DNA from 4 places in the Ectopseudomonas toyotomiensis genome. Region 3 is predicted to be linked to each of the others. Evidence: predicted binding sites of a transcription regulator. Region 3 holds the regulator's gene; each other region holds the start of a gene.
The links. The regulator sigma-54, encoded in region 3, starts transcription at its own class of promoters, with help from an activator protein. The targets are predictions, from matches to a motif close to ANTGGCATNNANNTTGCTNT.
Positions count from the first base shown of each region.

Region 1: flgB (flagellar basal body rod protein FlgB) is a predicted target of sigma-54. The motif match lies at 2,060-2,079, and genes of this name have one in related genera.
Region 2: JWV26_RS22605 (CmpA/NrtA family ABC transporter substrate-binding protein) is a predicted target of sigma-54. The motif match lies at 2,219-2,238, and genes of this name have one in related genera.
Region 4: JWV26_RS21110 (CmpA/NrtA family ABC transporter substrate-binding protein) is a predicted target of sigma-54. The motif match lies at 2,336-2,355, and genes of this name have one in related genera.

Region 1 covers NZ_CP070505.1:255,588-259,481, reverse strand. Annotated here, with positions in the region: gene JWV26_RS01205 (chemotaxis protein CheV) at 23-955, shown strand; gene cheR (protein-glutamate O-methyltransferase CheR) at 999-1,826, shown strand; gene flgB (flagellar basal body rod protein FlgB) at 2,128-2,535, shown strand; gene flgC (flagellar basal body rod protein FlgC) at 2,547-2,990, shown strand; gene flgD (flagellar hook assembly protein FlgD) at 3,013-3,678, shown strand; gene flgE (flagellar hook protein FlgE) at 3,715-3,894, shown strand, end outside.
Region 2 covers NZ_CP070505.1:4,867,188-4,871,081, reverse strand. Annotated here, with positions in the region: gene ntrB (nitrate ABC transporter permease) at 1-778, opposite strand, end outside; gene JWV26_RS22605 (CmpA/NrtA family ABC transporter substrate-binding protein) at 791-2,074, opposite strand; gene JWV26_RS22600 (hypothetical protein) at 2,453-2,767, opposite strand; gene JWV26_RS22595 (hypothetical protein) at 2,922-3,314, shown strand; gene JWV26_RS22590 (crotonase/enoyl-CoA hydratase family protein) at 3,445-3,894, opposite strand, start outside.
Region 3 covers NZ_CP070505.1:3,354,269-3,358,162, reverse strand. Annotated here, with positions in the region: gene lptC (LPS export ABC transporter periplasmic protein LptC) at 1-336, shown strand, start outside; gene lptA (lipopolysaccharide transport periplasmic protein LptA) at 323-862, shown strand; gene lptB (LPS export ABC transporter ATP-binding protein) at 862-1,587, shown strand; gene JWV26_RS15335 (RNA polymerase factor sigma-54) at 1,724-3,217, shown strand; gene hpf (ribosome hibernation-promoting factor, HPF/YfiA family) at 3,317-3,625, shown strand; gene ptsN (PTS IIA-like nitrogen regulatory protein PtsN) at 3,638-3,894, shown strand, end outside.
Region 4 covers NZ_CP070505.1:4,549,382-4,553,275, reverse strand. Annotated here, with positions in the region: gene acnB (bifunctional aconitate hydratase 2/2-methylisocitrate dehydratase) at 1-1,946, shown strand, start outside; gene JWV26_RS21115 (YgdI/YgdR family lipoprotein) at 2,096-2,305, shown strand; gene JWV26_RS21110 (CmpA/NrtA family ABC transporter substrate-binding protein) at 2,533-3,744, shown strand; gene JWV26_RS21105 (ANTAR domain-containing response regulator) at 3,763-3,894, shown strand, end outside.

The DNA.
Region 1 (3,894 bases), 2.1 Mb from region 3:
CTAGACAAGAAGGAGTCCGGGCATGGCCGGGTTGATGGATTCGGTTAACCAGCGCACTCAGCTGGTGGGACAGAACCGCTTGGAGTTGTTGCTGTTCCGCCTGGAAGGCCCACAGCTTTACGGTATCAACGTATTCAAGGTGAAAGAGGTGCTGCAGTGCCCGAATCTCACCATCATGCCCAAATCAAGTCCGGTGGTGCGGGGGGTGGCCAACATTCGTGGGGGCACCATTCCGATTCTCGATCTTTCCATCGCTACCGGCCGTGCCGCGCTGGAAGATCTGAAGACCAGCTTCGTGATCATCACCGAGTACAACACCAAGGTTCAGGGTTTTCTGGTGCGTTCGGTCGAACGTATCGTCAACATGAATTGGGAGGAGATCCATCCGCCACCCAAGGGCACCGGACGCGATCACTACCTGACAGCAGTCACGCGGCTCGACCAGCAGTTGGTAGAGATCATCGATGTCGAGAAGATTCTTGCCGAAGTCGCGCCGACCTCGGAAGTGATCTCCGCTGGCGTCATCGATGATCAGGTGCAGAGTCAGGCGGTGACCAAGCACGTGCTGATCGTCGATGACTCCTCGGTGGCGCGCAAACAGGTTTCGCGCTGCCTGCAGACTGTTGGCGTCGAGGTGACGGCGCTGAACGATGGCCGCGAGGCACTCAATTACCTCAAGAAAATGGCGGACGAGGGGCGTAATCCCGACAAGGAACTGCTGATGCTGATTTCCGACATCGAGATGCCCGAGATGGACGGATATACGCTGACCACGGAGATTCGTAGCGATCCGCGCATGCAGAAGCTGCATATCCTCCTGCATACTTCGCTTTCCGGTGTGTTCAACCAGGCGATGGTGAAGAAGGTCGGCGCTGATGACTTCCTCGCCAAGTTCAAGCCAGATGATCTGGCGGCGCGTGTGGTCGATCGCATTCGTGTATCGGATGGGGGCTGAAGGGTAACCTTCGGCGAACGTTATGGTTGCAGAGGCGGCACTAGTGTCTTCAGGTAATTTGGATTTCGAGCAGTTCCGGACTTTCCTGGAAAAGGCCTGCGGTATTCTGCTTGGCAGCAACAAGCAGTACCTGGTCTCCAGCCGTCTGAACAAGCTGATGGAACAGAACGGCATCAAGACCTTGGGCGAGCTGGTGCAGCGTATGCAAAGCCAGCCGCGCGGAGGGCTGCGCGAGCAGGTCGTAGATGCCATGACCACCAACGAGACCCTGTGGTTTCGTGACACTTATCCCTTCGAGGTACTCAAGAACCGCGTGCTGCCGGAGTTGATCAAGGCTTACCCGGCCCAGCGCCTGCGTATCTGGTCGGCGGCTTGCTCGTCCGGCCAGGAGCCTTACTCGCTGTCGATGTCCATCGATGAGTTCGAGCGCACCAACCTCGGTCAGCTCAAGGCAGGTGTGCAGATCGTCGCCACCGACCTTTCGCCGTCGATGCTGACCAATTGCAAATCTGGCGAGTACGACAGCCTTGCCATGGGGCGAGGCCTTTCGCAGGAGCGTTTGCAACGCTACTTCGACCCCAAGGGACCAGGGCGTTGGCAGGTCAAGGCGCCGATCAAGAGCCGTGTCGAGTTTCGCCCACTGAATTTGCTGGATAGCTACGCGGCATTGGGCAAATTCGACATCGTCTTCTGCCGCAACGTGCTGATCTACTTCTCGGCAGAAGTGAAGAAGGACATCCTCACACGCATCCACGCCACGTTGAAACCGGGCGGTTATCTGTTTCTCGGCGCCTCCGAAGCGCTCAATGGCCTGCCGGACAAGTACCAGATGGTGCAGTGCAGTCCTGGGATCATCTACAAGGCCAAATAGGCGCAAGGCATGTTTGGTATCAGCAACGGGAGGCCTTTGGCCTCCCGTTTGCGTTTCTGGACTCTGAAAACCATTCCCGGCTGAACACATCGCGCACCCTAGGGTTCGGCAGGGCGGCAATCCGTCCGGTTGGCTTTGCCGCTTGCTTGCCCGTAGGCGGTAAAGCCTTGCCGCTTTCCCGTTATTTTTCCGTCTGAGTGCTATTAAAGTATTGATTTAATTGGATTAAGTAAATTGGCACAGCCTTTGCTGGATAGCTCGCAACAGTGACCACATGGCCCAAGCGGCAAAGGTTCGGAACATGAGCATCAACTTCGGCAGAGCACTCGGTATTCACGAACAGGCCCTCGGCTTTCGCGCCCAGCGCGCCGAGGTGCTGGCCAACAATATCGCCAACGCCGATACGCCGAACTACAAGGCTCGCGATCTGGACTTCGCCAGCGTCCTGGCCGAGCAAAGCAACCGCATGCAGCGCGGTGGCGTTTCCCTGAACCGCACCGATAGCCGCCACATTCCGGCTGAAGGCGTCAGCAGCGGTGAAGCTGAACTGCCTTATCGCACGCCGTTCCACGCGTCGCTGGATCAGAACACCGTCGACCTGCAGATCGAGCAATCGAACTACGCCGAGAACTCGGTGCAGTTTCAGGCTAGCTTCACCTTTCTCAATAGCAAATTCAAAGGGCTGACCAGTGCCCTGCGCGGCGAATAAGGAGCGCGACCATGTCCCTTGCCAGTGTTTTCAACATCGCCGGAACCGGCATGAGCGCCCAGAGCACTCGCCTGAATACCATTTCCAGCAACATTGCCAACGCCGAGACCGTTTCCTCGAGCCTGGATCAGACCTATCGCGCTCGCCACCCAGTATTCGCCACCGTATTTCAGAATGCTCAAGGCGGCGACCGCGGCTCGCTGTTCGCTGAACAGGATGAGGCCGGGCGTGGTGTGCAGGTGCTGGGCGTGATCGAGGATCAGAGCAGCCTGATGCCACGCTATGAGCCTGATCACCCGATGGCCAACGCTGACGGCTATGTCTACTACCCGAACGTCAACGTGGTCGAGGAAATGGCCGACATGATTTCTGCCAGTCGCGCCTTCCAGACCAACGTTGAAATGATGAACACCGCCAAACAAATGCTGCAGCGCGTGCTGACCCTGGGTCAGTAAGACGAGACGAGGAAATCAGGGTATGAGCACCGTAAACGGCACGAGCTCGGTACTGGATCAGTACCAGCACAAACAGGACGCACCGAAGAGCAATGACCTCGGCAAGAACGAGTTTCTCAACTTGCTGGTGGCCCAACTCAACAACCAGAACCCGCTGGAGCCTCAGGGCAATGGTGAGTTCATCGCCCAGTTGGCGCAATTCAGCCAGGTCGAAGGCATCGAGAAGCTCAACACCAGCATGGGCTCGATGCTTTCCAGCTTCCAGTCTTCGCAGGCGTTGCAGGCGTCTTCTCTGGTCGGCCGCAAAGTGATCGTGCCGAGCGAGAAGGCGGTGGTCGATACCAGTGAAAGTTTCAAGGCCAGCACTGTTCTGCCGGTCAGCAGCAGCAACGTGTACGTCAACGTCTATGACAATTCGGGGGCGTTGGTTACCCGTGTCAACCTTGGCGAACAGGCTGCCGGCAACGTCAGCTTCATCTGGGACGGCAAGGATTCCGACGGCAACGTGGCGCCGCCGGGCACCTACAAGTTCGAGGCGCAGGCCACCTACGGTAGTGAAACCAAGGGGCTGTACACCCTGCTGCCGGCTAACGTCGACAGCGTCACCCTGGGCGGCAGTGAGCTGATGCTCAACCTCGCCGGCCTGGGCAGTGTTCCGCTTTCTCAAGTGCAGGTCATCGGCCAATAACTATTGCCGCCGGCAGTTCCGGCAAAGGAGTCTTCCATGTCGTTCAATATTGGTCTCAGCGGCCTGCGTGCCGCGACCAGCGACCTCAACGTCACCGGCAACAACATCGCCAACGCCGGTACTGCGGGTTTCAAGCAATCGCGAGCCGAGTTCGCCGATGTCTATGCCGCTTCCGTTCTGGGTACCGGCAGGAATGCGCAGGGCAGTGGTGTACTA
Region 2 (3,894 bases), 1.5 Mb from region 3:
TGATGATGGCGATGAGAATGTGCTCGACGTTGAGGTTGTTCCATTCGTCCCACACCCAGAAGCCCAGGCCGATGCCGCCGGTAAGCATCTCCGCGGCGACGATCACCAGCCAGGCCACGCCGATGGCTAGGCGGATGCCGGTCATCAGGTGCGGCAGCACGGCGGGGAAGAGGATGCGCGTCAGTACCTTGAATTCAGACAGCTTGAGCACGCGGGCCACGTTGAGGTAATCCTGCGGCACGCTGGCCACACCGGCTGCAGTGTTGAGGATGATCGGCCAGATCGAGCTGATGAAGATCACCCAGATCGACGCCGGGCCAGCCGCCTCGAACACCAGGAGACCGATCGGCAGCCAGGCCAGCGGCGAAACCGGACGCAGCAGGCTGATGATCGGCGCGAGCATGCCGGCGAGAAAGGCGAAGCGGCCGATGGCGAACCCCAGGGGAATGCCCACCAGCGCCGCCAGGCCGAAGCCGACCCCGACGCGGCCGAGCGAGTTGAGGATGTTCCAGCCGATGCCCATGTCGTTGGGGCCGTTGTCGTAGAAGGGATCAGCGAACAGTACCAGGGCGGCTTGCCAGGTGCTCAAGGGGCCGGGCAGGCCCTCGCTGTACTGCGCCAGCAGCGACCAGAAGCCGATGAAGGCGATGATGCCCAGCAGCGGGGCGATGCCGGCCTTGAGCAGGCCGCCCAGTGCAGTGGCGCTTGGCAGCAAGGCCTGCACAGAGAGACGCGGCTTGGCGATTGGCGGCAGTGGTGTTTTCAGGGGCGCATTCATGGTCACCTCCGATCAGGCTTTGATGGCGAAGGAGTCGGCGTAGGCGGCCGGATTGCTGCCGTCCCAAACCACGCCGTCGATCAATGTGCTGCTGCGCAGCGGGCTGCTCGGCACCGTCAGCTTGAGGGCGCTGGCAGCCTCGGCGTAGAGCACGGTCTGGTTGATCTGCGCGGCCACGGCGGCGTAATCCGGCGCATCCTTGAGCAGGCCCCAGCGCTTGAACTGGGTGAGGAACCACATGCCGTCGGAGTGATAGGGGAAGTTGACGCTGCCGTCCTTGCAGAAGGCCATGGCGTGTTCGTCCTTCCAGCTGTTGCCGAGGCCGTCCTCGTACTGGGCGAGAAAGCGCGGCTCGATCACCTGCACCGGCGCGTTGACGTAGGCCTTGCCGGAAATCAGCTTGGCGGTACTCTTGCGGTTCTCCTCGCTGGCTTCGATGAAACGGCTGGCCTCGAGAATCGCCATGATCAGCGCGCGCGCCGCGTTGGGATACTGCTCGATGAAGGCGCGAGTGGTGCCCAGTACCTTCTCCGGGTGGTCCGGCCAGATCTGCTGCGTGGTGGTGGCGGTGAAGCCGATCTTGTCGAAGATCGCCCGCGCGCCCCAGGGCTCGCCGACGCAGAACCCATCCATGTTGCCGACACGCATGTTGGCAACCATCTGCGGCGGCGGCACGACGATGGTCTTCACGTCGCTCATGGGGTTGATGCCCAGGCTGCCGAGCCAGTAATACAGCCACATGGCATGTGTGCCGGTGGGGAAGGTCTGGGCGAAGGTCAGCGGGTTACCGCCTTTCTTCACGTGTTCGGCCAGTTGCGCGCCGTTAGTCACACCAGCGTCGCGCAACTGTTTGGAAAGGGTGATGCCCTGGCCGTTCTGGTTCAGGCCCATCAGCACTGCCATGTCCTTCTGCGGGCCGGCGAGACCGAGTTGGGCACCGTACATCATGCCGTAGAGCACGTGGGCCGCATCCAGTTCGCCAGTGTTGAGCTTGTCGCGCACGCCGGCCCAGGAGGCTTCCTTGCTTGGGTTGATGGTCAGGCCATATTTCTCGCCGAAACCCTGAGTAGCGGCTACCACCACCGAGGCGCAATCGGTTAGGGGAATGAAGCCGACCGTCAGCGCGGCCTTCTCCGGTGCGTCGGAGCCGGCGGCCCAGGCTGCACTGCGCAGCGAAGCGGGGGCGGACAGGCCGAGTGCGGCGATGCCGCTCACGGCGCCGGCCAGGGCGATGGATTGCTTGAGGAAGTTACGGCGGCTGGTGGCCAGGGGCTTGTTCGAATCACGATCGGTCATGGGTCTAATCCTTGTCAGGCGCATAAACAAAAACGGCGTACGCCAGGCCGCCTCAAATGAGAGGGAGGTGACCTGACGGACGCCGTTGTCCGTGATCCTCGGCCCGCCGCCGTTGGCGTGCTACGCAGGATGGTTGACAGGGACTTAGCAAAGGGCTTGCCAGCTTTCGTTCACTGCGGCCGAGCAGCGCCATGACAGGTACGGGCCGGGTGCCGACTGACCAGCGGTTAACTGTTTGGAATCAATTAGTTGCAGCAGTGTTCTGAGACTATTTTGAAGTGTGTGGAGCGAGCGCAAACTCGGCTCACCCCACATGCTTCTGAGCCAATGCCGTGCATGGACAGGCGCCGCTGAGCCTTTTTGGTTCGCAGCGCAGGCTCAGGAAGCAGGCTGAACGCGTGCCTCCTCGACGAAGTCGCGCAGCCAGCGCAGCACTTCGACGGCTTCCCAGCGAGCCGGATCGAACAGCGCATAGGCCAGCCCCTGATAGCCGACCACATCCAGTTGCCGATGGTAGCCGGCGCGCTGCAGCAACGCCTCGATCTCGGCGAAGCAGGTATTGAAGTGCTGACGATTGAAAGGGGTGCGGCTCTCGGTGACGATGCCCTCGAGCTGCAGTTCCTCGACCATCTCGCGTACTCGCTCCAGCGGCATGCGGTTCACTCGGTGTTTTAGCTGCAGTACGTCCAGCATGATGGCGCTCCTGTGCAATCGATCATTTACCTGCGATATAGCCTAATCGAAAAATACTGTACAAATAAACAGTATTGAGTGATATTGGCCTCACTTAGGCGACAACAACCCGTCCACTGCCTGAAGGTGGGCGCCTTGCAAGGGGGTATTGGCAATGCAACAGATGCTGATGACGATTGTGCTATTGGCCCTGCTGGGCGGCTGCGCGCAACCGCAGATTGATCGACCACAGGCCAACGGTGCCTACCTGGTGATCGAGGGCGAGCAGGCCTGGGCCGTGCTGGTTTCCGATGGCCAGCGCGTCGAGGAGGCGGGCATAGTGCTCGACGTGATTCGACTGCCCAGCCACCACTCCAACATTGCCGCCAGTTACGTGATCGAAACGCCCAACTGCGGCAAGCTGCAGTGGCTGACCGAGCGTCATGGCGCTGCAGAGGGTGAAACCACGCTGTTGCCGGCCGCCTTCAACGAGCAACTGAGCAAGCCCGGCTGCGTGCTCGCGCAAGGCCTGAGCCGAGCCTGGACGGCCCTGGATTATTCCGGCTGATCCGTAGGGTGCGCCGTGCGCACCGGCATTCGCCGGCGGGTTAATTGGCGAGACGCGTAAAGAAAAAGCGCCGCGACCTCAACGGAAGCGGCGCTTTTCATATGGGCCACCGCGTGGCCCGAAATCGCGCTTACACTAGGTGCTGCTTGTCCAGCTCGATGGCGGCATCGAGTGTTTCCAGCAGCGCCTTGCGCACCTTCAGCTTGGTGTTCTTGTGCGCGGTCATGTTGATCTTCTTCATCTGCTGCGCCACCGCCTGAGTGGTAGCCAGCAATTGCTCGGCCGGCACCACCTTGTCCAGGAAGCCGGCCTCTACCGCGCCAGCCGGGTCAAACATCTCGCCATTGATCACCGAACGATGGAAGGCCGACTTGCGCAGACGATCACGGGCCAGCTCGATGCCGACATGGTGCATGGTCATGCCGATCTGCACTTCGTTCAGGCCGATGTTGAACGGACCTTCCACGCCGATACGGTAATCGGCTGACAGCAGGATGAACGCACCCTTGGCCACGGCATGACCCGGGCAGGCGACGATGATCGGGTAGGGGTGAGCGAGCATGCGTCGCGCCAGCGTGGA
Region 3 (3,894 bases):
ATCACCCTGATCGACGCCCCCAAGCTGGAGCTCTATCGCGGCACCGAACTGCCCTGGGAAGTCACCAGCCAGCGCGCCGAAGTCTCGCCTGGCGGCGTCGAGGTAGAACTGATCGACGACGTGCGCATCGCCCGCACCGACGCCAAGAACCGCCCCACCGTTATCACCAGCAGTCGTATGACCGTTATTCCTGACAAGGAATATGCGCAGACCGAGCAAGCCGTTAGAATCGTCGCGGCCAACGGGGTGACCACGGCACAAGGAATGAAAGCGTACTTGAATGACGGCAGGATGCTCCTGCAGTCCAACGTAAGAGGCCAGCATGAGGTTCGTTAATACCCTCCCCCTGATTCTCAGCCTCGGCGCCGCATTGGGAAGCGCGGCTGCCTGGGCACTGCCATCGGATCGTGATCAACCGATCCGCATCCAGGCCGACAGCGCCGAACTGGATGACCGGCAAGGTGTAGCCGTCTACCGCGGCGACGTGATCATCACTCAGGGCACCCTGAAGATCACGGGTGACACCGTCACCATCACCCAGACCGCCAGTGGCGATATCGACGTTTTCACCTCGGTGGGCAACCTGGCTTATTACGAGCAGAAGCCGGCCGTGGACAAGGACATCGTCAAGGCCTACGGCAAGACCATCCAGTACTTCGCCAGCAATGAGCGCATCGTACTGATCGACCAGGCCAAGGTGATTCAGGAAGGCAATACCTTCGAAGGCGAGAAGATCGTCTATGACACCCGCCGCCAGATCGTCAACGCCGGCCGCGCAACAGGCGGCAACGTCAGCACGCCGCGCCCGCGTATCGACATGGTCATCCAACCGAAGAACAAACCCGCGGATCAGCAGCAGTAATGGCCATTCTCAAAGCCCAACACCTGGCGAAAAGTTACAAGAGCCGCCAGGTCGTGCGTGACGTCAGCCTGAGCATCGAAAGCGGTCAGATCGTTGGCCTGCTCGGCCCCAACGGCGCAGGCAAGACCACCTGCTTCTACATGATCGTCGGCCTGGTACGCGCCGACCAGGGCCGCGTGCTGATCGACGACCTCGACGTCAGTCATCAGCCCATGCACGGTCGCGCGCGCGCTGGCATCGGTTACCTGCCGCAGGAAGCCTCTATCTTCCGCAAGCTGTCGGTGACCGACAACATCATGGCCATCCTGGAAACGCGCAAGGACCTGGACCGCGCCGGGCGTCAGGCGGAACTGGAAAGCCTGCTGCAGGAATTCCATATCCACCATATCGCCGACAGCCTCGGCATGAGCCTGTCCGGCGGTGAAAGACGCCGCGTGGAGATTGCACGGGCTCTGGCGACCAACCCCAAGTTCATCCTGCTCGACGAACCCTTTGCCGGGGTGGACCCGATCTCGGTGGGCGATATCAAGCAAATCATCCATCACCTCAAGACCAAGGGCATCGGCATCCTGATCACCGATCACAACGTGCGCGAAACCCTGGATATCTGCGAGACCGCTTACATCGTCAACGATGGGCAGCTGATCGCCGAAGGTAACGCCGAGACCATCCTCGCCAACCAGACGGTGAAAGAGGTATATCTGGGCCACGAATTCCGCCTGTAGGTCGCCCACTATTTCGCTACAGAAATATTGCAACCCCTAGGCAAAAACGAGAAATTCAGGCATATAATTTGCTTCCTGGCGGCGCTTCGGCGCCCTGATGTGGAAGGCGTAACTCGCCAGTAAATTAAGGTCTGCAATGAAACCATCGCTAGTCCTCAAGATGGGCCAGCAGCTGACGATGACCCCGCAGCTGCAACAGGCTATCCGCCTCCTCCAACTGTCTACCCTGGACCTGCAACAGGAAATCCAGGAGGCACTGGAATCCAATCCCATGCTCGAGCGCCAGGAAGACGGCGACGACTTCGACAACAGCGATCCGATGGCTGATGGCGCCGAAAGCGCCACCCCGACTCCGAGCAAGGAAGAGAGCTACCAGGAAACCGCCCCTACGGTGGACAACCTGGAAGAAGGCGAGTGGGGCGAGCGCATTCCCAACGAGTTGCCAGTCGACACGGCCTGGGAAGACATCTACCAGACCAGCGCCAGCAGCCTGCCCAGCAACGATGATGACGAGTGGGACTTCACCACCCGCACGTCCAGCGGCGAGAGCCTGCACAGCCACCTGCTGTGGCAACTGAACCTGGCGCCCATGTCGGACAAAGACCGGCTGATCGCCGCCACCCTGATCGACTGCATCAACAACGACGGTTACCTCGAAGAAACACTCGAGGAAGTGACCGAATCCTTCGACCCCGAGCTGGATGTCGAACTGGACGAAGTGGAAGTGGTACTGCACCGCATCCAGCAGTTCGAACCGGCGGGTATCGGCGCCCGCGACCTGCGCGAATGCCTGCTGCTGCAACTGCGCCAGCTGCCTGCCGGCACAGCCTGGCTGAGCGAGACCCAGCGCGTGGTCGGCGACTATCTGGAGCTGCTCGGCAGCCGCGATTACGCCCAGCTGATGCGCCGCACCAAGCTCAAGGAAGACGAACTGCGCCAAGTCATCGACCTGATCCAGCGCCTCAATCCACGCCCGGGTTCGCAGATCGAATCCAGCGAGCCGGAATATGTCGTGCCTGACGTGATCGTGCGCAAGCACAACGAACGCTGGCTGGTGGAACTGAACCAGGAGGCAATGCCGCGTCTGAGGGTCAACCCGCAGTACGCCGGCTTCGTCAAACGCGCCGACTCCAGTGCTGATAACACCTTCATGCGCAATCAGCTGCAGGAGGCACGCTGGTTCATCAAGAGCCTGCAGAGCCGTAACGAAACGCTGATGAAAGTGGCCACGCAGATCGTTGAGCACCAGCGCGGCTTCCTCGACTACGGCGACGAGGCGATGAAGCCCCTGGTGCTGCACGACATCGCCGAAGCGGTGGGTATGCACGAGTCGACGATTTCACGCGTTACCACGCAGAAATTTATGCACACCCCACGTGGCATTTACGAGCTGAAATATTTCTTCTCCAGCCACGTCAGCACCTCCGAAGGCGGCGAATGCTCGTCCACCGCGATCCGCGCGATCATCAAAAAACTGGTTGCAGCAGAAAACGCGAAAAAGCCGTTGAGCGACAGCAAGATCGCTGGTTTACTGGAGGCACAAGGCATCCAAGTCGCCCGTCGGACGGTCGCCAAGTATCGCGAGTCCCTCGGCATAGCGCCCTCCAGTGAGCGCAAGCGACTGATGTAGGCCAGATCGACTGAAGGCCTCAGGCCTTCAGGCCAACGTGTTCCGGCGGCGGGTCGAACCAGACCCGTCTCTTACACAAGGCAACAAGGAGAAAGCGGTATGCAAGTCAACATCAGTGGACATCAGCTGGATGTGACCGACGCCCTGCGTGACTATATCGGCGAGAAACTGGGCCGACTGGAACGCCACTTCGACAAGATCACCAACGTACAGGTGACCATGGAGGTCGAAAAACTCAAGCAGAAGATCGAAGCCACCCTGCACATCGCCGGCGGCGAAGTCGTCGCCAACGCCGAACACCAGGATATGTACGCTGCCATCGACCTGTTGGCCGATAAACTCGACCGTCAACTCATCAAGCACAAGGAAAAGCAGCTCGAACGCCTGCAAGGCGCCACGGCCCGCTAACATTCCCTATCCATGATCCGACTTGAAAATATCCTGACCCCCGGCCGTTCCCTGGTGAACGTGCCGGGCGGCAGCAAGAAACGCGTGCTCGAACAGATCGCCAACCTGGTTGCGCGCGATCTGCCCGACCTGGATGCCCAGGACATATTCGAAAGCCTCATCGCCCGCGAGAAGCTCGGCTCTACCGGCTTCGGCAACGGCATTGCCATTCCCCACTGCCGCCTGGCTGGCTGCAGTGCCCCGATCAGTGCAGTCCTGCACCTGGAGAC
Region 4 (3,894 bases), 1.2 Mb from region 3:
CGCTGAAGCAGATCGAAGAGATCAAGGCCAAGGGTTTCCCGGTTGCCTACGTCGGTGACGTGGTCGGTACCGGTTCCTCGCGTAAGTCCGCCACCAACTCGGTGCTGTGGTTCTTCGGTGACGACATCCCCTACGTTCCGAACAAGCGCGCTGGCGGCTTCTGCTTCGGCACCAAGATCGCCCCGATCTTCTACAACACCATGGAAGATGCCGGCGCCCTGCCGATCGAGTTCGACGTGTCGAACATCAACATGGGCGACGTGATCGATGTCTACCCGTACGCTGGCAAAGTCTGCAAGCACGGCACCGATGACGTCATCACCACCTTCGAACTGAAGACCCCGGTACTGCTCGACGAAGTCCGCGCTGGCGGCCGTATCCCGCTGATCGTCGGCCGCGGCCTGACCGAGAAGGCGCGTGCCGAGCTGGGCCTTGGCTCCTCCGACCTGTTCAAGAAGCCGGACCAGCCTGCTGCCAGCACCAAGGGCTTCACCCTGGCGCAGAAGATGGTCGGCAAGGCCTGCGGCGTCGAGGGCGTGCGTCCGGGCACCTACTGCGAACCGAAGATGACCACCGTCGGTTCCCAGGACACCACCGGCCCGATGACCCGCGACGAGCTGAAAGACCTGGCGTGCCTGGGCTTCTCGGCTGACCTGGTGATGCAGTCCTTCTGCCACACCGCGGCCTATCCGAAGCCGATCGACGTCACCACTCACCACACCCTGCCGGATTTCATCCGCACCCGTGGCGGCGTGTCCCTGCGTCCGGGCGACGGCATCATCCACAGCTGGCTGAACCGCATGCTGCTGCCTGACACCGTCGGCACCGGTGGCGACTCGCACACCCGCTTCCCGATCGGTATCAGCTTCCCGGCCGGCTCCGGCCTGGTGGCCTTCGCCGCCGCCACCGGCGTCATGCCGCTGGACATGCCGGAATCGGTTCTGGTGCGCTTCAAGGGCAAGATGCAACCGGGTATCACCCTGCGTGACCTGGTCCATGCCATCCCCTACTACGCCATCCAGAAAGGCCTGCTGACCGTCGAGAAGAAAGGCAAGAAGAACATCTTCTCCGGCCGCATCCTCGAGATCGAAGGCCTGGACAACCTGACCGTCGAGCAGGCGTTCGAGCTGTCTGACGCCTCCGCCGAGCGCTCGGCTGCCGGCTGCACCATCAAACTGCCGGAATCGGCCATCGCCGAATACCTGCAGTCCAACATCACCCTGCTGCGCTGGATGATCAGCGAAGGCTACGGCGATGCCCGTACCCTGGAGCGTCGTGCTCAGGCGATGGAAGCCTGGCTGGCCAACCCGGTGCTGATGGAGGCCGACAAGGACGCCGAGTACGCCGAAGTCATCGAAATCGACCTGTCCCAGCTCAACGAGCCGGTACTGTGCGCCCCGAACGACCCGGACGACGCCCGCCTGCTGTCCACCGTGGCTGGCGACAAGATCGACGAAGTGTTCATCGGCTCGTGCATGACCAACATCGGCCACTTCCGCGCTGCCGGTAAGCTGCTGGACAAGGTCAAGGGCGGTATCCCGACCCGTCTGTGGCTGTCGCCGCCGACCAAGATGGACGCTCACCAGCTGACCGAAGAAGGCTACTACGGTATCTACGGCAAGGCCGGTGCACGTATGGAGATGCCAGGCTGCTCGCTGTGCATGGGTAACCAGGCACGTGTGGCTGCCAACTCCACCGTGGTGTCGACCTCCACCCGTAACTTCCCGAACCGTCTGGGCGATGGCGCCAACGTGTACCTGGCCTCTGCCGAACTGGCAGCGGTCGCTTCGATTCTCGGCAAGCTGCCGACCGTCGAGGAGTACATGGTCTATGCCAAGGATATCGACAGCATGGCTGGCGACATCTACCGCTACCTGAGCTTCGACCAGATCGCCGACTTCCGCGAAGCGGCGGCGAACGCCAAGATCCCGGTCGTTCAGGCCTGATCAACGCGTCGTAGAAAAAAAGCCCCGCCTAGTGCGGGGCTTTTTTATGCACGCACACATGGGCCTTTTGCCGCACCCGGCTTGCAGCCAGTGCGCCACCGTCTACCTTCTGAAATGGGAGCCCCCAGATAATCATTCAGGAGCACGTCATGAAGCCATGGATCATCGCAGCCCTGTGCCTGTTCGGCCTAGCCGGTTGCAGCAGCGAGTACATCATCACCACCACCGATGGCCAGATGCTCACCAGCGACGGCAAGCCGGAACTGGACAAGGACACCGGCATGCTCGAATTCACCGATAGTGAGGGCCGCAAGCAGCAGATACCGCAAAGCAGCGTGAAGCAGATGCTGGAGCGCTGAACGCCTAATCCAACTGCGCATGCTCCGCGCACTGGCATATGCCTTGCTTTCTCTACATGCAGTGAGCCTCTCCGGCGACGGACAAGGCCCGAACGACAACGGCGTCGTATCCGAACGCGGCCCTTTACGGCGGTGATCGGTACGACGCCTTTTTTGTGGGCCACCCGCACAGCCCTGCAAACATCAGCCGGCAGCTCGGAACCTAATGCGTGGATGAAGGAAGTGACATGAGCGAACAGCATATCCCTCGCGGCGACGCCCTGGCCTGGGTCGGCGGCAGCGATGCACCGGAAAAGAGCGTGCTGAACATCGGTTTCATGGCCCTGAGCGATTCCGCCTCGGTGATAGTCGCGGCCACCCAGGGCTTTGCCGAAAAATACGGGCTGAGCCTCAAACTGCAGCGCCAGGCCTCTTGGGCCGGCCTGCGCGACAGGCTGCTCAGCGGCGAACTGGACGCCGCCCATAGCCTGTATGGTTTGATCTATGGGGTCCAGCTCGGCCTCGGTGGTGCAGCGGCAACCGACATGGCAGTGCTCATGGGGCTGAACCAGAACGGCCAGAGCATCAACCTGTCGCACACGCTGCAAAGCGCTGGCGTGACCAGTGGCGAAGCACTGCATCAACATGTGCACCAGAACAGCGCAAAATTGACCTTCGCTCAGACCTTCCCCACCGGCACCCATGCCATGTGGCTTTACTACTGGCTGGCCAGCCAGGACATCCATCCGCTGCGCGATGTCGACAGCGTGGTGGTGCCACCGCCGCAGATGATCGAACACCTCGAGGCCAAGCGCATCGACGGCTTCTGCGTCGGCGAACCCTGGACCGCCAAGGCCGTCGATGAACAGCTCGGCTGTACCGTCACCACCATCCAGGCAATCTGGCCGGACCACCCCGAGAAGGTGCTTGGCTGCACCCGCGCCTTCGCCGAACAGAACCCCAATACCGCCCGTGCGCTGATCATGGCGGTGCTCGACGCCGCACGCTTCATCGATGACAACGAGGAAAACAAGCGCAGCACCGCTCTGCTGCTCAGCGGCAGCGAATACGTCAACGCGCCGGTCTCGGCGATCACCCCACGTTTTCTCGGCCAGTATCAGGACGGCCTCGGCCACGCCTGGCAGGACGAGCATCCGTTGCGCTTTCATGCCGGCGGCCTGGTCAACCAGCCCTACCTGTCCGATGCCATGTGGTTCATGACCCAATTCCGCCGTTGGGGCCTGCTACGCAACGACCCCGACTATCTGGCCGTGGCCCGCCAGGTGCAGCAACTGGCCCTGTACCGCGAAGCCGCTACGGCGCTGGGAATTGCCGTGCCGGGTGAGATGCGCAGCTCCATCCTGCAGGACGGCACCTGCTGGGACGGCAGCGCCCCTGCCGCGTATGCGCGCAGCTTCCGCCTCCACGCCCTGGCCGACAGCCCGGCTGTCGCCCTGTAATCGCCGGGAGAGCCATCGATGCTGCGTATCCTTCTGATCAACGACACCCCGAAGAAGGTCGGCCGCCTCAAGTGCGCGCTGATCGAGGCCGGCTTCGAGGTCATCGACGAATCCGGGCTGACCATCGACCTGCCGGAGCGGGTCGAGGCC